2 regions of the Neorhizobium sp. PAMB6630 genome follow, and region 2 is predicted to be linked to the other one. Evidence: riboswitches for the same ligand, from Rfam matches in the RefSeq annotation. Region 2 holds a riboswitch; the other holds the start of a gene.

Region 1 (12,114 bases), on a different replicon from region 2:
ACTCGGCAAGGCGATCGGCAAAGGCCTCCAGTGATGACAGCAGGCGATAGATATCCGGCTGTCGAACGGTCGCCGTCACCTCTGGTGCCGCCTCGTCCACGGTCCGCACCAAAGCCGCAAGCTCTTCGGTTGCGCCACGCGCACTTGCGGTTTCACGGGTTAGCTGCACAGTTACGACATGCTGCTCCTGTCGCAACTGGCGCAGTTGCGCAAGCTCGCTGGCATGGGAAAGCCGGGCTTCGCCCAGCCGGTCATCCTGTTTGAGACGCTCTTCGAATTCCTGTGCCGAAGCAAGATCCAGCGCCCGCAGATGCGCCTGCCAGGCGGCCTCACGGCTCTTTCGGGTTTCCGCTGCCGTCTCGTCGTCAAACACCTCGCCGGCGGCCAGGGATTTCAACCGGGCCTCAAGCTCCCCAAGCCGTGCCTCCAGTTCGGCGCGGCGTTCCTCATGGCGCTGGATACGCCGGTTGATCTCGTCGCCCTGTCCGCGCCAGAGATCCAGCTGTCGATGGCCGGGCAGGGCTGTGTCCCGCAAGGCCTCGATGCTGTCGATGGGCGGCTGAAGCCTGCCCATCAGGCGCACAAGATCGGCCTCCATCTGCTCGACGGTGCGGGTCTCGATGGCCAGAAGCGTCTGCTTTTCGCCCTTCTGGAGCCGGGAAACGATGGTTTCCAACCGGCTGAGCGGCCCGGCTTCCACCGAAGGCAGATCAGAGCCGGCACGCTGCGCCTCCAGCTCTTCCAGCCCCTGCTGTGCCCGTTCCAGTTCGCGCTCGGCCGTCTCCATCCGTGCCGCAATGCCGGATCTGTTTTCGATCAGGTCGCGCAGTTTTGCGACAAGCGCTGCCGGCAGAACAAGTGCTGAGGGATCATCATGATCCTCAAGCCCAAGCGCCTTCAGGATGGCGTTCAAGCTCGCTTCCTGCTCGGCAAAGGCAAGGCGCCGCTTCGGCAGATCGTCTTCCGCCGTCACATAACGGGCGCGGCCGGCACCGAGCGCCGAGATCGCCGAGGCAACTGACAGCACATCCTCATCGACACGGATCGCCGAAACCTCCGCCTCCAGACGATCGATCTGGGTCTCAAGCCCGGCTTTTAGGGTCTGCAGCCGGGTTTCATCGCGCATCAGGTCGGTCATCAGCGACGCCCATTCGCGCGGCGGGCGGGGAAGATCCCCATAGGCCTCAAGCTCTGCCGTCAGCCGCGCCAGATCCCGCGCCAGCGGCATGGCCCGCATCAGAGAGGCCAGACGAGCCTGTTCGGCGCGGGCAGACGAAAGCTCGCCCAGTGTCTCCTCATAGGCCTTTTCGGCCTGCGTCTTCGTCGCCACAAGGCCAGCGTAAGTGGAGGCATAGGTATCGATCTGGTCGCGCTCGCCCTTTAGCGCTGCCAGTTGCTGCTTCATCTCCGAAAGCTGCGTGTTGCGGGCGCGCTTTCGATGAAACTGATGCGCCTCGTCGGTTGCCGCCGTCAGCACGCGGCTGACATCGGCCAGGCCGGAACTGGCCGAAAACAGCATTTCGCCGAGATCGCCGCGGCTTTCGACGATGGCCGCACCGCCGTCGCGCAGCGAGCGTTCGTCCAGCGAAAACATGGTGCGATAGGCCTCGCGCGTCAGCCCGCCGAGTGCTGATGACAGCAGGACCTCGTTGACCGGCTGGCCGCGCCCGTCGACCAGCGCGTTGGTGCGCTGTTTGAGGCGCACGAGATCATGGTCCCGCCCGTCGAATTCCAGCACGCCGCCCACCTGCATGGCATTATAGGCATGCAGGAAATTATAGCCGCTGCGCTCGGGAATGCCGAAGAGCAGATCGAGATAACCGGAAAACGCCGTCGATTTGCCGGCCTCGTTGAGGCCGTAGACGATATGCAGGTCCGGGCTGCCGGCGGTGGCGGGGCCAAAATCGATCGTGTGATCGGTAAACTTGCCGTAGCGGGTGAGATCGAGACGACGAAGCCGCATCAGCGTTCCTCGCCCGTTGCTGCCGCAAGGCGTGCGATCAGGTCCTCGCTTCCCTCGCGGATCAGGTCTTCCACGAAACTTTCGAAGGCTGCCGGATCGTTTCCGGCAAAACGCCGGCTTTCCGGCGGCAGATCGTCCAGCAGGTTTTGCACCATCTCGCGCACATGCTCGCGGTAACCATGCGCCGGCATCACGTCGTCGCGCATCAACGCGCCCAGTTCATGGACAGGATCGCTGGTTGCCTGCTGCGGGCGAAGAGACGGCGCCCTGACGTCCAGCTCCAGCTTTTCGATCCAGGCGCGGCCCGTGCGCTCTGCCCGCTGTTCGGCTTCGCTCAGCAGCAGGTCGACATCGCGCCGGATGGCAAAGGAAAGCGGCGTTGTGCCCACAAGCCGCAACCGCGCCACCAGATGGTCGGAGCGGGTGCGCTGGCGCTCGTCTTCGACCGCACGGCCGATGAGATCCACAAGCCCACGCCAGTCCTGAGCGTCCGACACATCCACAGTCACCCGGGCAAACTGCGCAAGGCTCGTCAGCCGTTCCTCGACGCTCACCGTTCCATCATCGGCAACAGTCACCAGCGACACGGTCTTTTCGCCGGCCTCGTTGATGTCGCGGCCCTGTGGCATGCCGGGCATGATCACGGTTCTGGTTCCCGCATGGTGCGTGCGCTGGTGAATGTGGCCCAGCGCCCAATAATCAAAGCCCGAACCATGCAGGTCGGCCACCGAGCAGGGGGCGTAAAGATCATGACCGGGCGCGCCGGCAAGGCTTGAATGCATGATGCCGATGTTGACGGCACCGGCCACCGGCGCCTTGTATTTCGGCAGCAGGCTTTCCGGCGCCTGCGGCTTGGCAAAGCTGAGGCCATGGATGGCAACATTCAATCCGCCGCGCGCAAGTTCCACCGCCTCCGCCCGGCCGGAAAACACCTTGACCGAGGGCGGCAGCACCAGTTCCTGGGTGATTTTCGACAGCGCATCATGGTTGCCGCGGATCTTGAAGACGGAAATGCCGGCCTCGTGCAACCGCTGCATCTGGGTGGCCAGGAAACGCGCCGTCTTCATCGATGTCTGGTCGCCATCGTAGAGATCGCCGGCGATGATCAGCGCATCGACCTGTTCATCCAGGCAAAGATCGACGATGCGCACCAGCGCCTGGCGCGTCGCATCCCCCACAAGGGCGGCAAGATCGGGATTTCTGAGCGACAGCGACCGAAGCGGACTGTCGAGATGCAGATCGGCGGTGTGAACGAACCTGAAGGCCATGGCCGCAGATTTAACGCCCTTGCAGGCCAGGTGCAATGGCGCCTGATGATGCTGCCTGCTCTATCCCCCGCGCAGATTGAGGCCCACAACCCAAAGCAAACATGACAGGCGATTGACATCAGACAAAAATTCCACAAAGGTCGCGCCATTCCGAGGGGAGCATCGAACGATGCTGAGATGGCGCTGAGCCGGACCCTTGAACCTGATCCGGGTCATGCCGGCGTAGGAACGGAAAACGCGCATGTGAGCGCCTATTCTCTTCTCCGCTTCACCTGGATCTCCCTGCTGAAAGGTTTGGAGATCACGATGCCATTGATGAAAAACGCAGCTTGCCTCTGCCCCATAGACCCGACTGCCAGCCGCCTCACCGCCGATAGCTGACGATGCGCTTTCGCCAGACGGGTTATGCCCTGCTTCTTCTGCTTGCCACCTGGCAGGCGGTGGTATCGCTGCTTTCACCGCCGCGCTACATCCTGCCGTCGCCTCTCGCGGTGGCCATGACCTATGTCCGCCAGCCGCAGTTCCTCATGCATCACGCGCTGATCACGGCGGGCGAAATCCTTTTTGGCCTCGTGATCGGCTGCGGGCTCGGCGCGCTGACGGCGCTGTCTGTCGCGGCTTTTCCGAGGGCTGGCCGGCTGGTCTGGCCGCTTGTCGTCGTGCTGCAGGCCTTTCCGGTCTTCGTTCTGGCGCCCGTTCTCGTTATCTGGCTGGGCTTTGGCATGGCCTCCAAAGTGGCGATGACTGTGATCATCATCTTTTTTCCGGTTGCCTCCGCCTTTGCCGATGGCCTTCGCCGCACCGATCCGACACTTCTCGATGCTGCCGCGCTGACGCCAGCCAGCCATATCCAGATCCTGCGCCACATCCGCCTGCCGCTGGCGCTTCCGGCCCTTGTCTCGGGGCTTCGGGTGGCAGCGCCGCTTGCTCCGCTTGGCGCCATTGTCGGCGAATGGGTGGGGGCTGCCGGCGGGCTCGGCTTCGTCATGGTGCAGGCCAATGCCCGCATGCAGACCGACATGCTGTTTGCCGCCATGGTCATCCTCGCCCTTTTCACCGTTCTCCTGCGGCTTGCCGTCGATCGCCTGACGAAAAACCTTGCCCCCTGGGCGAGGGAAGAAACGGACACACCCCGCCATCCCGCCCTCAATCCAGCCCTCCTGCCAAGGAAACATGCCGCATGAAACGCGTAATCGCCGCGCTCGCCACTGTTCTTGTCCTCACCCTTGCGCCTGCCGCCTCGCAGGCAGCCGACAAGCTGAGCGTGCTCCTCGAATGGTTCGTCAATCCCGATCACGCACCGATGGTGGTTGCGGCAGAGAAGAGTTATTTTGCCGAGGAGGGGCTTGAGGTGGAACTGATCCCGCCATCGGACCCATCCGCCGTGTCGCGCCTTGTCTCCACCGCGCAGGCCGATATCGGCGTGCATTACCAGCCGAACCTCTATCTCGACCACGCAAACGGCCTGCCGCTGACGCGCTTCGGCACGCTGGTGGAAACACCGCTCAACACCGTGACCGTACTTGCAGACGGGCCGATCAAGAGCCTCAAAGACCTGAAGGGTAAAAAGGTCGGTTTTTCCGTCTCCGGCTTCGAGGATGCGATGCTGAAGCGCATGCTTGCCACCGAAGGCGTGGACCTGAAGGACATCGAGCTGGTCAATGTCAACTTCTCGCTGTCGCCCTCGCTGATCAGCGGGCAGGTGGATGCGACGCTTGGCGGCTTTCGCAATTTCGAGCTGACGCAGATGCAGATCGAAGGCCATGAGGGGCGCGCCTTCTTTCCCGAAGAACACGGCGTGCCTCTTTATGACGAGCTGATCTTCGTCACCCGCCCGCAGCTTCTGAACGACAGCCGCCTGCCGCGTTTTCTGCGCGCCGTGGAAAAGGCTGCGGTCTACCTGACCAACCATCCCGATGAGGCCTGGCAGCTGTTCATCAAGGCCTATCCGAACCTCGATGACACGCTGAACCGGAAGGCCTTTACCGATACGCTGCCGCGTTTTGCCAAACGCCCGGCCGCGCTGGACCACGCCCGTTATGAGCGTTTCGGCGCCTTCATGGCCGAAAGCGGGCTCATTCAAAAGGCACCGGCAGTGGAGGATCTGGCGGTGGAGCTGAAATGAACAGGCTTCCGACAAAAGCAGACGCCGCGGACCTGATCGCCCGCGTTCGCGCCCGCCGCCCGCGCGTGCATTGCCTGATGAACACAGTCGTGCAGAAATTCACCGCCGACGGCATCAGCGCCATCGGCGCCATTCCCTCGATGACCTCCTCGATGGAAGAGATTGCCGATTTTGTCAGTAAGGCGGATGCGCTGACGATCAATCTCGGCACGCTGGATGCGGAGCGCCGCAAAGTGATCCGGCTTGCCGTCGATGTGGCGACGGCCGGCGGCAAACCGTGGATCCTCGATCCCGTCCATTGCGATTATTCACCGACGCGGCTCGCCTTTGCCCGCGAACTCATCACGCTTGGTCCGACCGTGGTGCGCGGCAACCGCGCGGAGATGGAACTGATCGGCGAGACCCGCGCCAGCCTTCGCATCATGACCGGTGCGGTCGATCATCTGTCAGACGCCGGGAGAAGCGTCAACGTGGAAAACGGCCATGCCTTCATGGCCGTGGTGACCGGCACCGGCTGCCTCTCCGGCGGCGTCATTGCCGCGTTTCTGGCCGTGGAGAAAGATGCGCTGAGGGCGGCAACGGCTGCCCTTTGCACCACCGGCGTCTCGGCGGAACTGGCGGCCGTGCATGCCCGCGGGCCGGGCAGCTTCGAGCCGGCCTTTCTCGATGCGCTGGCAGCCCTTGGCCCTGATGATCTGAATTCCCATGCAAGGATAAACCATGAGACGACTTGATTACCGCCTGAATGCGCTGGTGGATGCCTCGCTTCTCGATGTGGCAGACCTCGCCGTGCTGGCAAAACATGCCGCCGACAATGGCGCAACGCTGATCCAGTACCGCGACAAGACAGCCTCCACGCGGGTGATGATCGAGCGGGCCTTGGCGATCAAGGCAGCGCTTGCCGCAAGCGGCGTCCCCTTCGTCGTCAATGACCGCGTCGACGTGGCACTTGCCGCCGGCGCAGACGGCGTGCATCTCGGCGCAGACGACATGGCCCCCGACACCGCGCGCCGCCTGCTCGGGCCGGACGCCATCATCGGCGTCACCGTCAAGACGCCCGCCGATGCCGAACGAGCCGGGAAGGCGCCGGTCGATTACGCCTGCATCGGCGGCGTGTTCGAAACGCTCTCCAAGATGAATCCGGATCCGCCTGTGGGCCTTGATGGCCTCAAGACGCTTCGGGCGACAATCCGGGGGCTCAACCCGGCGCTTCCGGTCGGCGCCATTGCCGGCATCACGCTGGATAAGGTGCCAGCCGTGATCGCTGCCGGCGCCGATGGCATTGCCGCCATTTCCGCCCTGTTTCGTGCGGAAGACATCGCAGCCGCCGTGCAGGATTTCCGCAAAACCATCGATCAAAGCCTGAAGGGAGAGGGTGCATGACTGCCATTGCGCTCACCATTGCCGGCTCCGACAGCGGCGGCGGCGCCGGCATCCAGGCCGATATCAAGACGTTTTCCGCACTTGGCACCTACGCCGCAAGTGTCATCACCGCCGTCACCGCGCAGAACACGCGGGGCGTCAGCGCCGTCGAGGATATTTCGGCCGACGTCATCGGCACGCAGATGGATGCCGTCTTCAGTGACCTTGCCGTCGATGCGGTGAAGATCGGAATGGTGTCGCGGAGCCAAACCATTGCTGTCATCGCCGGCCGGCTGCAGGCATTTGCCGGCCCCATCGTGGTCGATCCGGTGATGGTTGCCACATCAGGCGATCGGCTGCTGCAGGAAGATGCCATTGCGGCGCTCACCCGCCTGCTGCTGCCGCTCGCCCATGTGGTGACGCCCAACCTGCCGGAAGCAGCGCTTCTGACCGGACGCCCCATCGCCCAAAACCGCGACGAGATGATTGCGCAGGCTCACCTCATCCTCGGTTTCGGCGCACGCGCGGTTCTGATGAAGGGGGGCCATGGCGAGGGCGCAGAAAGCGTCGATTTCCTGGTCACGCCAGAGGACGTGCTGACGCTGTCCGCCCCGCGTGTCGAAACGTCGAACGACCACGGCACCGGCTGCACGCTTGCCGCAGCACTCACCGCCAACCTTGCCAAGGGTTTGGAGCTTGCCGAGGCCGCACGGGATGCAAAAGCCTACCTGCAGGCAGCGCTTGAGGCGGGCCGATACCTTAAGGTCGGCGGGGGCAGGGGCCCCGTTCATCATTTCCACGACTGGTGGCCGGCATGAGGCAAGGGGCAGGGGAGCGCGACAGACAGAGGCTTCTGGCGGGTCTGGAGACAATTCTTTCCGGCACCGCCGCCGTGCTGCTCTGCGCGCTGCTTTCCCTCGTGCTCGTCAATGTCACCCTGCGTTATGTCTTCCAGACCGGCTTTATCGGCGCCGAGGATCTCGGCATCTGGCTTCATCTCGCGCTGATCTCGGTGGCGGCGCCGCTCTCTCTGTCGGGACCGCTCTCCATGCGGTTCGATGTCGGCCTCCGGCTCCTGCCAAGGCGAGGGCAGGTGGCGGCCGAAGCAATGGCGGATGGCGTGAGCGTGATTGCGGCGCTCACCCTGATCGTCGGTGCGCGCGAAACGATCGCCATGCTCGGCGGCACCTCGCCGACACTCGGGCTTCCGGAATGGTTGCGTTTCGCGCTGATCGGCACCGGCGGGGTTCTGCTGCTGGCGGTTCTCATCCTGCGCCGCTTAGCGGAAGAAAAGCGCGTATCGGTGCTGGCATCACTGGCACTCGGGGCCTGCCTTTATGGTCTGGCAACCCATGTGGATCTCTCCGGAAGCTGGCCGCCGAGCGCCTTTCTCGCCATCATCGCCGGCATTGGTCTTGTCGTGTCTGCGCCACTGTCGCATGCGTTTCTGGCCGCCGCCTCGCTCAGCCTTGCCTTCGGCAGCAGCCTGCCGGAACCGGCCGTGGTTGCAGCCGCCGTCAACGGCATGTCGAAATTCCTGCTGCTCGCCATCCCCTTCTTTCTGCTCGCCGGCGGGCTTCTGACGGCCTCCGGTGCTGCCGAGCGCCTTGTCCATTTTGCCGCAACGCTTGTCGGCCATCGCCGGGCAGGGCTGGCGCAGACCGTGCTTTTGACCAGCGTCATCTTTTCCGGCGCCTCCGGCTCCTCCGTTGCCAATGCGGCCTTCGGCGCCTCCACCTTCCAGCCGCAACTGGTGAAGAACGGTTATCCGCCGGCGCAGGCGGGCGCGATCATTGCGGCCTCCTCGGTTCTCGATAATGTCATTCCGCCCTCCATAGCCTTCCTGCTGCTGGCGGCCGCCACCAATCTCTCGGTCGGCTCGCTGCTGGCAGGCGGCTTTGTGGCGGGCGGGTTGATGGCGGCCTGTCTTGCCGTCGCCATCCATTTTTCGGTCAAGGCCCGCCCGGAAGGACGCCCCGCCTCCGGCAAGGAGCGCGCCGCCGCCGCGCTATCTGCCCTGCCGGCCTTCGGCCTTGGCGTCATCGTGGTGGCCGGCATCCGCTTTGGCGTGGTCACGACGACGGAAGCGGCAGCGCTGGCCGCAACCTACACGCTGATCCTGGCGCTTGCCGCGCGCCTTTCCTTCACATCCTTGATCTCCGCTTTCCGCCAGGCGGCGACCGAAGCAGGCGCCATCGGCCTGCTGATCGGCTCGGCCGGCCCGTTTGCCTTCCTGCTCGCCGTGGATGATGTGGCCGGGCTGATCTCGGATGCCGTCAATGCGTTCGGGCATCATCCGGCCCTCGTGCTGCTGATGGCAAATCTCGTGTTGCTGGTTGCCGGCCTGGTGCTCGATATCGGTGCGGCGATCCTGCTGCTCGGGCCGATCCTTCTGCCGGTTGCAGTGTCCGCCGGGCTCGATCCCATCCATTTCGGTGTCATTCTGGTGGTGAACCTGATGATCCACGGGCTGACGCCGCCGCTCGGCATGCTGATCTTCGTGGTCTCCGGCGTCACGCGGGTTCCTGCCACCGATCTGTTTCGCGCGGTGCTGCCCTATCTTGCCGCACTTCTTGTAGCCCTTGGCATCCTGTGCGTCGCAATGTTGCTCCTCTGAAAGGTTATGTCCCGATGTCCCTCATCCTGAAACGCCGTTCGTTCCTCGCAGCCACCGCTGGCGCAGCCTTGGCCGCACCGGCCCTCCTGCGTCCGGCGGCGGCCCGCACAACCACCATCACCATTGCCTCGCTTCTGGGTGAAGACAAACCCGAAACAAAAATCTGGCGGCGCGTGGCCGAACAGGTGGAGCAAAAGCTGCCCGGCCGCTTTCGCTTCAACGTGGTGGCAAACGGGGCGCTCGGCGGTGAAAAGGAAGTGGCGGAGGCAACCCGTCTCGGCTCGGTGCAGGCGAGCCTTTCCACTGTGTCTGCACTCTCCGGCTGGGTTCCGGATCTGCAGATCCTCGATCTCCCCTTCCTCTACCGCGACGCCTCCCATCTTCGCCGCGTCGTGACGGGCAGCACCGGTGCCGAGCTTTCGGCAAAGCTTCAGATGCAGAATTTCATCTCCTGCGGTTTTATCGATTACGGCGCCCGCCATCTCCTGACGAAAACACCGGTGACGCGGCCGGAGCAGTTGAAAGGCCAGCGCATCCGCGTCATCCAGAGCCCGCTCCACACGAAACTCTGGAGCGCCTATGGGGCATCCCCCGTCGGCATTCCAATCACCGAAACCTACAACGCGCTGTCGACCGGCGTGGTCGATGCCATGGATCTCACCAAATCCGCCTATGCCGGCTTCAAGCTTTATGAAGTCGTGCCCTCCATGACAGAAACCGGCCATATCCGCGCCTCCGGCATCGTATTTTTTGCCGCAAGCTTCTGGAAGACGCTGTCCCCGGAAGAACAGACCGTGCTGCAGACCGCGGCAGGCGAGGGGGCGCTTTATTTCAACCAGCTGATCGTCGAAGACGAGGCACGCTCCGTCGAAACCGCAAAGGCCCATGGCGGTCAGCTGTTGCAACCAGAGGCGTTCGAGGCATGGCAGGCCGGTGCCCGCGGCGTCTGGCAGGATTTTGCAACGGTGGTCGGCGGCATGGACCTGATCGAGGCCATCCAGCAAGCGTGACATCCGGCCCCGTCTGGTCCTTCGCACCGTTTGCCTCTATGACGGGGGACAAGGACCAGACGACTGCCGATGACCGAAAACAACGAACCAACCGACAAGACTGCCAATACCGGGCAGCATGAAAACGCCGGTGAAGAGAGCGACCGGCCGACCCCGCGTATGCTCTCCTGGGCGCGCAATTCCGCCGCCTACCGGCTTTCCAAGCGCATGATGACGGAGCGCCAGCTATCCGACGCCATCACCCGCAAGGCCCGCCAAAAATTCGCGGGGATCAGCGACGAACAGGTGAGGGCGCTTGCAGCCTCCGCGGTTGCCTTCGGGCTGGACGTGAAAGCGCTTGATGACACGGCCTATGCCGAAATTCGCAGCCGTTCCTCGGCACGTGCCGGAAAATCCAAAAAGGCCATCGCCCAGACGCTCGCCCAGAAAGGCGTCGACCGCGAGATCGTAACGCACGCCCTCACAGACGCCGACGACCTGCGCGCCGCCGTCGTTTATGCAAGACGCCGCGCCTTCGGCCCATTCCGCCGCGCAGACCTCGATGACAAACAAAAAGCCCGCGAACTCTCAGCCTTCGCCCGCCAGGGTTTCGCCTACGACATCGGCGCCCGGGTTTTTGCGATGGACGCCGAAGAAGCCGAGGAAATCCTTGGCGGTGAGGCTTGGTGACCGGCAGGGCCGTTTGAACGGGGCGTTACTCCCCCGTTCGATCACCCTGCGACGTTCGCAGCGGCCGGACATCACAGGCTGACACTGCCTTTACCGCCGACGCGCTTGCGGGCCCAAGCGGAAAATCATGCGCTGGTGCGGGCCTTTCGCTCACAGGTTCGAATGCCCGCCGACCCTGCGCGAAAGGGCATCCGATACTTCCCGCAGAGCGTTTCCAAGTCTCTGGATTGTTTCGTCACTGGCTTCGCTGCGAATGAGGCTGATCGCGATACCTGAAAACGCCTTTCCGGCATGGTCGCGGATAGCAGCGCCGATACAGATCATACCGTCCCGGATCTGGCCATCGTCGATGGAGTAGCCGCGCTGGCGGGTCATCGCCAACTCTTCGCGCAACTGCAACAGGCTGGAAACGCTTCGCTTGGTCAGCGGTTGCGGAAACGGATCGAGCACGTCTTGCAATTCACCGTCTGAAAGATCTGACAACAGCATCTTCCCGGTTGCCGTGAACGGGGCGGGAAGCCGCATGCCGATGCGAAAGGTGTGGCCAACCGGTTGTGCGGAATGACGGCACCCGATGTAGACGACTTCTCCGCCCTCTCGCATGGTCAGCGTCACCGTATACGGATTTAATGCGGGGCGTTCTGCAAGACAGTCCTGAAATGCGGAGACGATGTCGAGCTGTGACAGAAAGCTGCCAGCCCACCGCATCGGGTGTGGCCCGATACGCATCGTACCGTCTTGCGATTTCATCAGCAGGCCCAGTTCGCTCATCACCGACAGCAGACCGTGAGCGGTGCTTTTGGGCAGCGAGATCATGCGCGTGATCTCCGCTGGCGTGAGGTTGTGGGAAGACGCCGCCACCAGATCAAGGATCTGCACCGCTCTTCTAAGCGCGGGCACAGTGTCTGCTCGCGATTCCAGGTTCTGCGTCATCATGCCCTCCTTGACAGTGCGCAACTGATCCTATCATAGTTCAATATATCGATTCAAGTTCAATTAGTAGAACTTTCGGGAGGGGAAAATGATGAAATTGAGCAATCCGGCGTTGTTGCGCAGTCACTGCCTCGTTGATGGTCAGTGGATCAGCGGCTCATCAGACG
Region 2 (12,114 bases):
ACAGTTCTGACACGCTAACAGGCGCAAAGTTTTGATGCTTCGCCTTTCTGACCGAGACCGGAGAGGCGACCGGCAAAGACCGCATTTAATATCTTCTGCTTCCCGACCGGGCTTGCCTGGTCACCCGACCGCCCCGATGCCGTGGCCCGTTTCAAAAGGCCTCTCACCCCGGGACGAGCGTTCTTGCATGATCTGTTTTCATCCGCATCACCACCGCCGCAGCGCATGAGCCTGCGCAACAAGGAAGCATCCCATGGCCAAAGGTCAGGTCCGTTCGAACCGCGAAGTCAGAAAGCCGAAGAAGGACAAGGAAAAGCCTTCGGCAGCGCCGACATCCACCTTCACCACACAGTTGAAGGGTGCGGCTGCCGCAAGCCCGAAGAAGCGTTGACACTGAGCGGCGGCGGGCCAGCGCATCGAGCGTGCCCGCCCCGCACGTCAAGCCCTGGTGGACGCGCGCTTACCCCCGTCCTCTTGGCCCCAAGACCGCATAACCCCATCGCCTTGCCTCCCGCCTTAAGCCGTTCCAGGACGCGCGCGCAGATGACGTGGCGGCGGTCCGTGCATCATAGGGCTTTTGCTTTTGGCGGAAGATGCGCTAAGGGCATGAGCCATGAGCCCATCCACCTTTACCCTTCTTCTTGGCGGCAGCCTGACCGTGACGGAGCGTTTAAGCGCGCTGATCGCCGGCAGCCGCGTGATTGCCGCCGATAGCGGCATGCGCCATGCAAAATCGCTGAACCTCACGCCGGAGCTTTGGGTGGGCGATTTCGATTCCGCCGATGCCGCGCTGCGGGAAAGCTATCGCCAGGTGGAGCGCCATTCCTATCCCACGACAAAGGCTGCAACCGATGGCGAGATTGCCATTGCCGAAGCCTTGGCGCGCGGTGCTGAGCGACTAATTCTCGTCGGCGCCCTTGGCGGCGAACGCTCCGACCATGCGTTGCAACATACCCTGCACGGTCTGTCTCTTGCCGAAGCCGGGCTGGAGGTGATGCTGACCTCCGGCGAGGAAGAAGCCTATCCGCTGATCAGCGGTGACCAGATGGAACTGGAACTGCCCAGGGGCTCGCTGTTTTCCGTGCTCGGCTTCAGCGACCTCGAGGGACTGACCCTTTCCAACGTTCGTTACCCGCTCACCGATTTTTCCCTGACATTCGGCTCGTCGCGCACCATATCCAATGTCGCGCAGGGCCCGATCTCGATCTCGCTCGGACAAGGGCGCGCGCTGCTGATGGCCCGCCCCTATGACCTGACCGGAGCCTAAGGAACCAGATGGCACCCCCGATTCTCAAGCTCGACGACATTTATCTGAGTTTTGGCGGCGCGCCGCTGCTCAATGGCGCCAATTTTCAGGTGGAGCCGGGCGACCGCATCTGCCTTGTCGGGCGCAACGGCTCGGGCAAGTCGACGCTGATGAAGATTGCCGCAGGCCTTGTCGAGGCGCAATCCGGCGAGGTTTTTCGCCATCCGTCCTCGACCATCCGCTATCTTGAACAGGCGCCGGATTTCGGCAGCCACACCACCGTTCAAGCCTATGCCGAAGCGGGGCTTGGCCCCGGTGACGATCCCTACCGGGTGACCTATCTTCTCGAGCATCTTGGCCTCTCCGGCCAGGAGGATCCCGCGCGCCTCTCCGGCGGCGAAGCCCGCCGCGCAGCGCTTGCGCGCGTGATGGCGCCGGAGCCGGATATCCTGATGCTGGACGAGCCGACCAACCATCTCGATCTTCCCACCATCGAATGGCTGGAAGGCGAATTGCAGAAAACGCGAAGCGCCCTTGTGGTCATCTCGCACGACAGGCGTTTTCTCGAAAAGGTCTCCACCGCCACCGTCTGGCTCGATCGCGGCCTGTCGCGGCGCCTGGCGCGCGGTTTTGCCTTCTTCGAGGAATGGCGCGACAAGGTGCTGGAAGAAGAAGAGCTTGAACAGCACAAACTCGGCAAGCAGATCGAGCGCGAGGAACACTGGCTGCGTTATGGCGTGACCGCAAGGCGCAAGCGCAACATGCGCCGCCTTGGCAACCTGCAGAGCCTGCGCGCCGATTACCGTGGCCACAAGGGGCCGCAGGGCAGTATTCAGGCATCGGCCACCGAAGGTAAGGAGAGCGGCAAGCTCGTCATCGAAGCCGAAGGTATTACCAAGCGTTATGGCGACCGCCAGATCGTGGCGCCGTTTTCGATCCGCGTCCATCGCGGCGACCGGATCGGCCTTGTCGGCCCCAATGGTGCGGGCAAAACGACGCTTCTGAAGATGCTGACCGGCCAGCTGGAGCAGGATGAGGGCACGATCAAGCTCGGCACCAATCTGGAGATCGCCACGCTTGACCAGAAGCGCGAGGACCTGAACCTTGAGGATACGCTGAGCCATTACCTCACCGACGGGCGTGGCGAGAGCCTGCTGGTGAACGGCGAGCAGCGCCATGTGGCCGGCTATATGAAGGATTTCCTGTTCCAGCCGGAGCAGATGCGCACGCCGATCAAGAACCTCTCCGGTGGCGAGCGCGCGCGCCTGATGCTGGCCCGCATGATGGCAAAGCCCTCCAACCTTCTGATCCTCGACGAACCCACCAACGACCTCGATATCGAGACGCTGGATCTGTTGCAGGAAATCGTTGCCGGCTATAACGGCACCGTCATCCTTGTGAGCCACGACCGTGACTTCCTTGACCGCACCGTTACCTCCACCATTGCACCGGCAACGCCCGAGGCGCCGGATGGACGCTGGATCGAATATGCCGGCGGCTATACGGACATGATGGCGCAGCGCAAGGGCGTGCTGGACGAGAAGCGCCGGGCGGAAAAGGCCCGCACCGAAGCAGCCGGTCCTTCGCAAACCTCGACGGACGCGCCGAAGAACAAGGCAAAGCTGTCCTTCAAGCAGAAATTCGCGCTGGAAAACCTGCCAAAGGAAATGGCAAAGATCGAAGCTGACATTGCCGCCCGCGAAAAAACGATGGCTGACCCGAACCTGTTTTCCAAGGACGCCGCCGCCTTCAACCGCATCGCCGCGGAATTGGAGAAGCTGCGGGAAAGGCTTGCGAAAATGGAAGAGGAATGGCTGGAACTTGAAATGCTGCGCGAGGAGCTTGAAGGCTGATCTTAATCTATTCTTAAGTTTAACAAAGTCTTAGCGCCAAGAAATATCGTCAGATCCCGGAACAATTCCCAAAACGGCACGTTCGATCGATCACAAGGCTTTCATGACTGTTCGAGAGCCCTGCGTACCGATCAACAAAGGGAAATCCCATGTCGGCATCTGTAGTGCGTCGTCGGCTGGCAAATGCAGCCATGAAACAAAGAGTATTGATCGTCGAGGACGAGTTTCTGATTGCCCTCGACATGGCAGATACAATCGAAGGCATGGGGTTGACCGTCAGCGGATTTGCAAGCGGACGCGCTCATGCCCTTGCCCATGCACCCTATATCGATATCGCGCTCGTCGACGTCAATCTGTCGGATGGCGCGACCGGTCCGTCCATCGGTCGTGAGCTGTCGGAGCGCTACGGGGTGACAGTGATCTTCATGACGGCCAATCCCGAGCAGTTGCGGTGCGACATCGGCCGCGCGCTTGGCGTGCTGACCAAACCCGTCATGCCACATGTCGTTGAGCAATCGGTGGATTATGCCATTGCCAACCGCCTCGGCGGCATTGCTGCCGTTCCGCGCGAGTTGCAGGTGTTTCCGCAGGCCGCCGCCTGATCGTAACGGGTCGTGATGTTCGTACGACTTGCCAAGCCTCTTTCGCACCGCTAAATCTTCGCCTGCTCTAACGGGGTGCCATAGCTGCAAGGCTTGGCTGAGAGACGGAAACGTCAACCCGCGGAACCTGATCCGGCTAACACCGGCGGAGGGATTAGACGGCTCGCATCCAGCGCCTGTTCTCCCTGTGTTGATCAAACGAAGGAGGCGCCGATGCGCATATTGCTGTCCACCACATTTGCGGTGATTGCCGCGCTCGGATTGTCGCTGCCCGCTTCGGCTGCGGAGAAAAAGACGCTGACCGTCTATACCTATGAAAGCTTCGTGTCCGACTGGGGGCCCGGCCCCAAGGTCAAGGCCGCCTTCGAAAACACATGCGATTGCACGGTAAACTTTGTCGCCGTGGCCGATGGCGTGGCGCTTTTGACCCGCCTCAAGCTTGAGGGCGCCTCTTCCGAGGCGGATGTGGCGCTGGGTCTCGATACCAATCTCATCCAGGAAGCCAAGGACACCGGCCTGTTCGACGCTCATGGCATCGACACCAACGCCGCATCCATTCCCGGCGGCTTTTCCGATGATACGTTCGTGCCCTATGATTACGGGCATTTTGCCGTGGTCTATGACACTGACACGATCAAGAACCCGCCGAAGAGCCTGAAGGACCTGGTCGAAGGCGATCCGTCGCAGAAGATCGCCATCGAGGATCCGCGCACGTCCACGCCGGGGCTTGGCCTGCTGCTCTGGGTCAAGTCGGTCTATGGCGATGAGGCACCGCAGGCCTGGGCAAAGCTGAAGAACCGCATTCTGACCGTCACGCCCGGCTGGTCGGAGGCCTATGGCCTGTTTACCAAGGGCGAGGCACCGATGGTGTTTTCCTATGTCACCTCGCCTGCCTACCATATGATGGAGGAAAAGACGGAGCGTTATCAGGCAGCGGCGTTTTCCGAAGGCCATTATATCCAGATCGAAGTGTCCGGTCGTCTGAAGGCCTCCAAAAACCCTGAGCTTGCGCAGAAATTCCTCTCCTTCACCCTGTCGCCGGACTTTCAGGCGATCATTCCGACCACCAACTGGATGATGCCCGCCGCCAAGCCCGCAGAGCCGCTACCTCCAGTGTTTTCCAAGCTGGTGCAGCCGGCAAAGACTTATCTGATGAGCCCTGAGGAAGTGGCAAAGAACCGCGATGCCTGGATCCGCGAATGGCTTGGCGCCATGAGCATGAACTGATCGATGCTGAGCCACGCGCAACGGCGGCAGGCATTGGCGGCAGGCGCGACAAGCCTTGCCGGCGTGGCGCTTTTTGTCGTGCTGCCAGTGACGGCCTTGCTGTCGACCGCGCCCGCCTCCTCGTCGCAAGGCGGCTTTTTTGACGGCTATACGGCAAGCCTTCTGCGCTTCACGCTTCTGCAGGCCGGTCTGTCGGCGTTTCTCTCCATTCTTCTCGCCATGCCGGTGGCGCTGGCTCTTGCACGGCGGCCGGCCTTTCCTCTGCGCATCTGGATTGTCAGGCTGATGGCCGTGCCGATGGGCCTGCCGGTTCTGATCGGTGCGCTCGGCCTCATCGGCATTTTTGGCCGCCAGGGCTTGTTCAACCGGTTGCTGGCATTTGCCGGCGTGGAACAGCCGGTCAGCATCTACGGTCTCTCGGGCATCCTGATTGCGCATGTATTCTTCAACCTGCCGCTGGCCTGCCGGCTGATGCTTTCAGGGCTGGAAAGACTGCCGGCTGAATATTGGCGGCTCTCGGCAAGCCTTGGCATGCGCCCGTTCTCCATCTTCCGCTTCATTGAGGGACCGGCGCTCGCCCGCGTCATTCCAGGCGCTGCCGGCCTCGTTTTCATGCTCTGCGCCACCAGTTTCACGCTGGTTCTGGTGCTGGGCGGCGGGCCGGCGGCGACCACGCTGGAAGTGGCGATCTATCAGTCGCTGCGTTTCGATTTCAATCCGGCGCGCGCCGTTGCGCTTTCGCTCCTGCAGATCGGCCTGACGGCCGTGGTGCTCTTCATCATCAGCCGGCTTCCGCCCGCAGACATCGCAGGCGTCGGCGAAGGACGCGCCAGCCACCGTTTTGACGGACGCAGCCTTCTGGCAAGGTTTTACGATGCCGGCATCATTGCAGCGGCGACGCTGTTTCTTGTGCTGCCGCTCGGTGCCGTTGTCGTTGCGGGGCTGAAGGCCGATCTGTTGAAACTGGTCACCATGCCGGCCTTCCGGCAGGCGGCATTTACCAGCCTTGCCATTGCGATCTCGGCCGGTCTGCTCTCCATCCTCGTATCGCTCGGCATTATCGCCGCGCGTGCAGCCATTGCCGATATGAGACACCCGCCCCGCCCCCTCAAGGCCTTTTCCGCAGCACTTTCGGGCATGTCTTCGCTGGTGCTTCTGGTGCCGCCGGTGGTGCTGGGCACCGGCTGGTTCCTGTTGATCCGGCCGCATGCCGATGTCACCCGCGCCGCGCCGCTGCTGATTGCTGCCATCAACATGCTGATGGCGCTACCCTTCGTCATGCGGGTTCTGGCGCCGGCTTTTGAGACCCATGCCGCACGCACCGGCCGGCTTGGCGCAAGCCTTGGCCTCTCAGGCTTTTCACGCTTCCGGTTGATCGACTGGCCGGTGCTTGCCCGCCCGCTCATGATGGCGCTGTCCTTTGCCATGGCGCTGTCGCTCGGGGATCTGGGAGCGGTCGCCCTCTTCGGCTCGCAGGAACTCACCACACTGCCCTATCTCGTCTATAGCCGGCTTGGCAGCTACCGGACGAATGACGCCGATGGTCTGGCGCTGATTCTGGGCGTGATCTGCCTGGCCCTCACCGCCCTTGGTACCGCCGGCCACCGGAGGCAGGCATGACGCTGAGCGACACATCTTCCGCGGCCGTGGAATTTCGCGATGTCAGGCTGTCGCTCGGAACGGCCCGTTTTCATTTCGACTGCCGGATCGAGACCGGACGCATCACCGCCGTCACCGGACCGTCGGGATCCGGCAAATCGACGCTGCTCAATCTTGTCGCCGGCTTCGAGACGCCGGACAGCGGTCGGGTGCTTTTGTCGGGCAAGGACATGTCTGGGGTGCATCCGGGGCAGCGGCCGTTATCGCTGGTCTTTCAGGACAACAACCTGTTTGCCCATCTCGATCTTTTCACCAATGTCGGGCTTGGCATCCATCCGGCGCTGAAGCTCTCGCCGGGCGATCGGCGCGCGGTGTCGGATGCGCTGCAACGGGTAGGCCTTGCCGGATACGAGACGCGAAAGCCCGGCACGCTCTCTGGCGGCGAGCGGCAAAGGGCAGCCTTTGCGCGGGCGCTGGTGCGCAAACGCCCGCTCCTTCTCCTGGATGAGCCGTTTGCCGCTCTCGATCCCGCCCTTCGGCTTTCCATGGCAGACCTGCTGCTGGACCTGCACCGCGAAAGCCGCAACACGATCCTGATCGTCACCCATGACCGGGACGAGGTGGCGCGGTTGGCCGACTGCGTGCTCTCGGTGGAAAACGGCGCTATTCATCCGTAGGCCGGCCCCCGGGAATATCCGGCTTACACGCGACAATCGTATCAGCAAATTTGACAGCCCGTCATAAAGCGTCAATCAATTCGCCACATTTTAGACGTGCGGCAGTGCGATGCCGCAATGCGAAAGAGGGCTGGAATGATTGTCTGTGAGCGCTTGTGTTCTATCTGAAGAGAGGACAAAACGAGAATCACGCGCAATTGCCCCACCCGCAGCGAACGCAGACCAGAGCGGCAGGGGCAAAGGCCGCACGATGCGCCGGATGGCGGGCTTGGACGAATGACGGTTCCAACTGAACGGACGACGATGACAGCGCTGGACCCGGCTTGCAGGAAACGTGCAGGCCAGGGGGCGCGTGGGATACGCGCCCTTGCCGCACTGTTGGCCGCAGCAACGCTTCTCTCGGGCTGCCAGTCGGTGATCGACCAGACCTATCAGGCCAATGTGAAACCCTCGGCCAATCCGCAGATCGTCGATGAGGTGCAGAAGAACGATCCGCGCGCCCAGATGGGCGCCCGCGAGCATCCGCGCATCGTTGCAAGTTATGGCGGCCAGTATCACGATGCCAAGACGGAACGGCTGGTCGCGCGCATTGCCGGCGCGCTCACTGCCGTCTCGGAAAATCCCAACCAGTCCTATCGCATCACCATCCTGAATTCGCCTGCCATCAACGCGTTTGCGCTGCCCGGCGGTTATCTCTACGTGACACGCGGCCTGCTGGCGCTTGCCAATGATGCTTCGGAAGTGGCCGCCGTTCTCAGCCACGAAATGGCGCATGTCACGGCCAATCACGGCATCGAGCGCCAGAAGCGCGAGGAAGCCGAAGTAATTGCCAGCCGTGTGGTGGCCGAGGTTCTCTCGAGCGATCTGGCCGGCAAACAGGCGCTGGCGCGCGGCAAACTGCGGCTTGCCGCCTTCTCCCGCCAGCAGGAACTACAGGCAGACGTGATCGGCGTGCGCATGCTCGGCGAAGCCGGTTATGATCCCTATGCGGCAGCCCGTTTTCTCGATTCCATGTCGGCCTATGCGCGTTATTCATCCGCTGACCCGGATACAGACCAGAGCCTCGACTTTCTCTCCAGCCATCCAAACGCTCCGCAGCGTGTGGAGCTTGCCCGCCAGCACGCCCGTGCCTTCGGCCAGGAAGGCACCGTGGGCGACAAGGGCCGCGACTATTATCTCACCGGTATAGACGGCCTTCTTTATGGCGACAGCCCGGAAGAGGGTTATGTGCGCAACGAAACCTTCCTCCATGCGGGCCTTGGCATCCGTTTCGACGTGCCGGAAGGTTTTCGCATCGACAACAAGGTGGAAGCGGTTCTTGCGACCGGGCCTGACGAGACCGCCATCCGCTTTGATGGCGTGCAGGCGACCGATGCGAACCAGAGCCTTTCGAACTACCTGACGAGTGGCTGGGTGGCTGGGCTTCAGCCGGAAACCGTGCGGGAAACCACGATCAACGGTCTGCCGGCGGCAACCGCGCGCGCATCGGCCGAACGCTGGGATTTCGACGTCACCGTTATCAGGCTCGACAAGCAGCTGTTCCGTTTCCTCACGGCCGTGCCGAAGGGCAGCACATCGCTTGAGGCAACCGCCGACACCATGCGGCGCACCTTCCGGCGCATGACGCCGCAGGAGGCTGCCGAGTTGCGGCCGCTTCGCGTGCGGGTCGTCACCGTGCAGCCGGGCGACAATATCACCACCATGGCTGCCCGCATGATGGGCACCGATCGTAAGCTCGATATGTTCAAGATGATCAATGCGCTGCCAACAGGCGCGTCGATCCTGCCCGGCCAGCGGGTCAAGATCATTTCCGAATAGGGTTCGAGGTGGGCCTGCCTCAGCAGGCCTCTGCCATTTGCGGATTGTTGGTAACCAGAGCCGATTTCAGCTTTTCGATCGCCCGGCTTTCGATCTGGCGCACGCGTTCCTTGGAAATCCCAAGTTCGGCACCCAGCGCTTCCAGCGTTGCCCCGTCATCGGTCAGGCGGCGGGCGCGAATAATCTTCTTTTCGCGCTCATTGAGCTTGGTGAGAGCCCCCTGCAGCCATTTCAGGCGGCGTTCGCCATCAATCATGAACGAGACCTGCTCATCCGGCAGCGGTTCTGCACTTTCTAGCATGTCGAGCCGTTCGCCACTGTCATTGTCGCCGGCAATAGAGGGCGCCTGCAGCGAGGCATCATTGCCGGACAGGCGGGCATCCATGGTCTGCACGTCGGCGAGGCTGACGCCAAGGGCAGTTGCGATCTCCTCATGAATATCCTGGGCAGTCTTGGTATTGCCGCCGCGCGCAAGCTTGGCGCGCAGCCGGCGCAGGTTAAAGAACAGCGCCTTCTGGGCAGAACTGGTGCCGCCCCGGACAATCGACCAGTTGCGCAGGATATAGTCCTGCATGGAGGCGCGGATCCACCAGCTGGCATAGGTCGAAAATCGCACATCGCGTGACGGTTCAAACCTTGCCGCCGCTTCCAGCAGCCCTACATAACCTTCTTGTACAAGGTCACTCATCGGCAGGCCGAAGCCGCGGAACTTGGAGGCCATGGCGATAACGAGACGCATATGGGCAAGCGCGATCTGGTTGCGGGCATCCCGGTCCTGACCGTCTTTCCAGCGCACGGCGAGATTGCGCTCTTCCTCGCGCGCCAGATAAGGCGCAGCCATGGCGATCTTGATCATATTGCGGTCTGCGGACATGGCGTTCATTGCGCTCTCCATGAAACTGTTTGACCAGACAAAGGCGCATGGACCCCAGAACCTTCCACCTCTTGCGGCCAGAAGACCGGTCGGGCGGACAGCATCAGCGGCATGCCTCTTTGCTCCCCTCGTTCAACTCAGGTGGAGAGGGCGCAGCCCTTCCCCTGTCTCGACACGGCAAAGGCAGCTTCAAGAGGCCGCATTTTTCGCCGTACCGGCGGGTGAACGCGTGCACGGTCAAAAAGTTCCAACAAAAAACCCGGCTTTCGCCGGGCTTTTTCAGGTGAGTGCAGGATGAAACCGCTCAGGCGGCTTCTTCTTCGTGCGAATCTTCCTCGTCGAGAACCTTGCTGCGCTTCGGCCCCTTGGCGAGGTTGGCTTCGATCAGGCGAACCGATTCCGTATCCGACATCTTGTTGACGGCTGCGATTTCGCGCGCCATGCGATCAAGGGCAGCCTCATAAAGCTGGCGCTCGGAATAGGATTGCTCCGGCTGATTTTCGGCACGGTAAAGATCGCGCACGACTTCAGCGATCGAGATCAGGTCGCCGGAATTGATCTTGGCATCATATTCCTGTGCGCGACGCGACCACATGGTACGCTTGACGCGGGCCTTGCCCTGGACAACCTTCAAGGCACGCTCGACGAAGTCGGTTTCGGACAGCTTGCGCATGCCGATGCTGACGGCCTTGGCGACCGGCACCTTGAGGCGCATCTTGTCCTTCTCGAAATCGATCACGAACAGTTCGAGCTTCATACCAGCCACTTCCTGTTCTTCGATGGCCGTGATAGTGCCCACTCCATGCGCCGGGTAAACGATCGCTTCACCGGTCTTGAAACCATGGCGCGCTGAAGATTTTTTCTGCTGGGTCGTCATTCGTTTAACAAACTCCCTGTTACGCACCCGGTCTTCCGGGACCGGGGCCGGGTCAGTCAGGCCCGGATGAGACGGGGGAACCGTCGGTGACTCCATACTGGTCCAACGAACGCGCACAAAAACAACACCTGATCGCGGACGGCGACGACAAATCCAAAGCTGGTTATGTCACGGGAACCGCGGCGGGTGCTCTGTTGCTTTCGTGATGTTTTTGGGCACGCGAGTGCCACTTTGTGGAACAGTTCTTGATGTCTACCACAAATATGGGAGGAAATCAATGATTTGCTTTCGCAGATGCACAGACGCAACGGTCGCGTCCATGCCTAATCGTTAAGCAATCGCAAAAATGGCGGCCCTGAGTTCAATCGCCCTTGCCCGGTTCCGGCGAGAAATACTGCTCGAACTTGTTCTCGACGCCGTCCATTTCCTTGGCCTCGTCCATCGCGTCCCGCTTGACGGTGATGTTGGGCCAGACCTGCGCATATTCGGCATTGACCTTCAACCACTTGTCGAGACCCGGCTCGGTATCCGGCTTGATGGCTTCTGCGGGACATTCCGGCTCACAGACGCCGCAGTCGATGCATTCGTCGGGGTGGATGACCAGGAAGTTCTCACCCTCATAGAAACAGTCGACCGGGCACACTTCGACGCAGTCGGTGTATTTGCAACGGATACAATTGTCGGTCACGACATACGTCATGAGGCACTCCAGTGATATCACGGTTCGTCGACATCAGCGGTGGGAGACGCCTGCCGACCGGGCGGAGCCGGATCATGGCCAAGCATACGAAAACGCGTGGCGTTCCCTCGCATGCGGCCCCAGCTTTTCTCCTGTGACTAATGGCTTTGATGCGGCTTAGCAAGAATAAACAATCTCGCAAATGCCGGCAAAAGAGATGGTTTATCCAATCTCGGCAAGCATCGCTCAGGCATCCGAGACCGGACGCGGCAGAACTGCAGAAAACGGCAGGGCAAGACCCAGGCGCTTGCTGCCTCACCTCCCGCCGGGCGGCTTTCGAAGCGCTCGCTCAAAGGGGGTGAGCGGCGCCTGCTGCGGCGTGATGTCCTCGTAAAGCAGACGGGCGGCACTGGCAGGTCCGCGACGTTCTGCAAAATCGCGCACGATCAGCACCACGTCACGCCGTTCCAGACGGATCTCGATGCGGTCTCCGGCCTTTACCGGCCGGCCCGGCTGGGTAACGGCATGGCCGTTGATCCCGACCAGCCCCGCCTCGACAAGATCCTGCGCAAGGCTGCGGGATTTTGTCAGTCGTGCGAAAAAAAGCCACTTGTCGATGCGCTGACGCTGCTCTTCAAGTGGCTTTTCCGGCATGGCTACTT

The links. Region 2 has a riboswitch for thiamine pyrophosphate ahead of thiB (thiamine ABC transporter substrate binding subunit). Riboswitches for the same ligand answer to the same signal wherever they lie in the genome.
Region 1: another riboswitch for thiamine pyrophosphate. It lies ahead of AC4CWF_RS23920 (ABC transporter permease); the one in region 2 lies ahead of thiB (thiamine ABC transporter substrate binding subunit).

The regions. Positions count from the first base shown of each region.
Region 1 is NZ_JBZAYV010000002.1:1,125,254-1,137,367, forward strand. Features, by position in the region: gene AC4CWF_RS23910 (ATP-binding protein) at 1-1,963, opposite strand, end outside; gene AC4CWF_RS23915 (metallophosphoesterase family protein) at 1,963-3,231, opposite strand; TPP riboswitch at 3,375-3,477, shown strand; gene AC4CWF_RS23920 (ABC transporter permease) at 3,615-4,415, shown strand; gene AC4CWF_RS23925 (ABC transporter substrate-binding protein) at 4,412-5,356, shown strand; gene AC4CWF_RS23930 (hydroxyethylthiazole kinase) at 5,353-6,090, shown strand; gene thiE (thiamine phosphate synthase) at 6,077-6,739, shown strand; gene thiD (bifunctional hydroxymethylpyrimidine kinase/phosphomethylpyrimidine kinase) at 6,736-7,536, shown strand; gene AC4CWF_RS23945 (TRAP transporter large permease) at 7,533-9,335, shown strand; gene AC4CWF_RS23950 (TRAP transporter substrate-binding protein) at 9,350-10,345, shown strand; gene recX (recombination regulator RecX) at 10,505-11,014, shown strand; gene AC4CWF_RS23960 (IclR family transcriptional regulator) at 11,165-11,947, opposite strand; gene AC4CWF_RS23965 (NAD-dependent succinate-semialdehyde dehydrogenase) at 12,036-12,114, shown strand, end outside.
Region 2 is NZ_CM177836.1:246,036-258,149, reverse strand. Features, by position in the region: gene AC4CWF_RS01130 (hypothetical protein) at 254-391, shown strand; gene AC4CWF_RS01125 (thiamine diphosphokinase) at 614-1,267, shown strand; gene AC4CWF_RS01120 (ABC-F family ATP-binding cassette domain-containing protein) at 1,276-3,099, shown strand; gene AC4CWF_RS01115 (response regulator) at 3,249-3,701, shown strand; TPP riboswitch at 3,763-3,872, shown strand; gene thiB (thiamine ABC transporter substrate binding subunit) at 3,915-4,928, shown strand; gene AC4CWF_RS01105 (thiamine/thiamine pyrophosphate ABC transporter permease ThiP) at 4,932-6,548, shown strand; gene AC4CWF_RS01100 (thiamine ABC transporter ATP-binding protein) at 6,545-7,204, shown strand; gene AC4CWF_RS01095 (M48 family metalloprotease) at 7,481-9,022, shown strand; gene AC4CWF_RS01090 (RNA polymerase factor sigma-32) at 9,042-9,905, opposite strand; gene AC4CWF_RS01085 (CarD family transcriptional regulator) at 10,201-10,773, opposite strand; gene fdxA (ferredoxin FdxA) at 11,135-11,473, opposite strand; gene AC4CWF_RS01075 (RNA-binding S4 domain-containing protein) at 11,768-12,106, opposite strand; gene AC4CWF_RS01070 (helicase-related protein) at 12,109-12,114, opposite strand, start outside.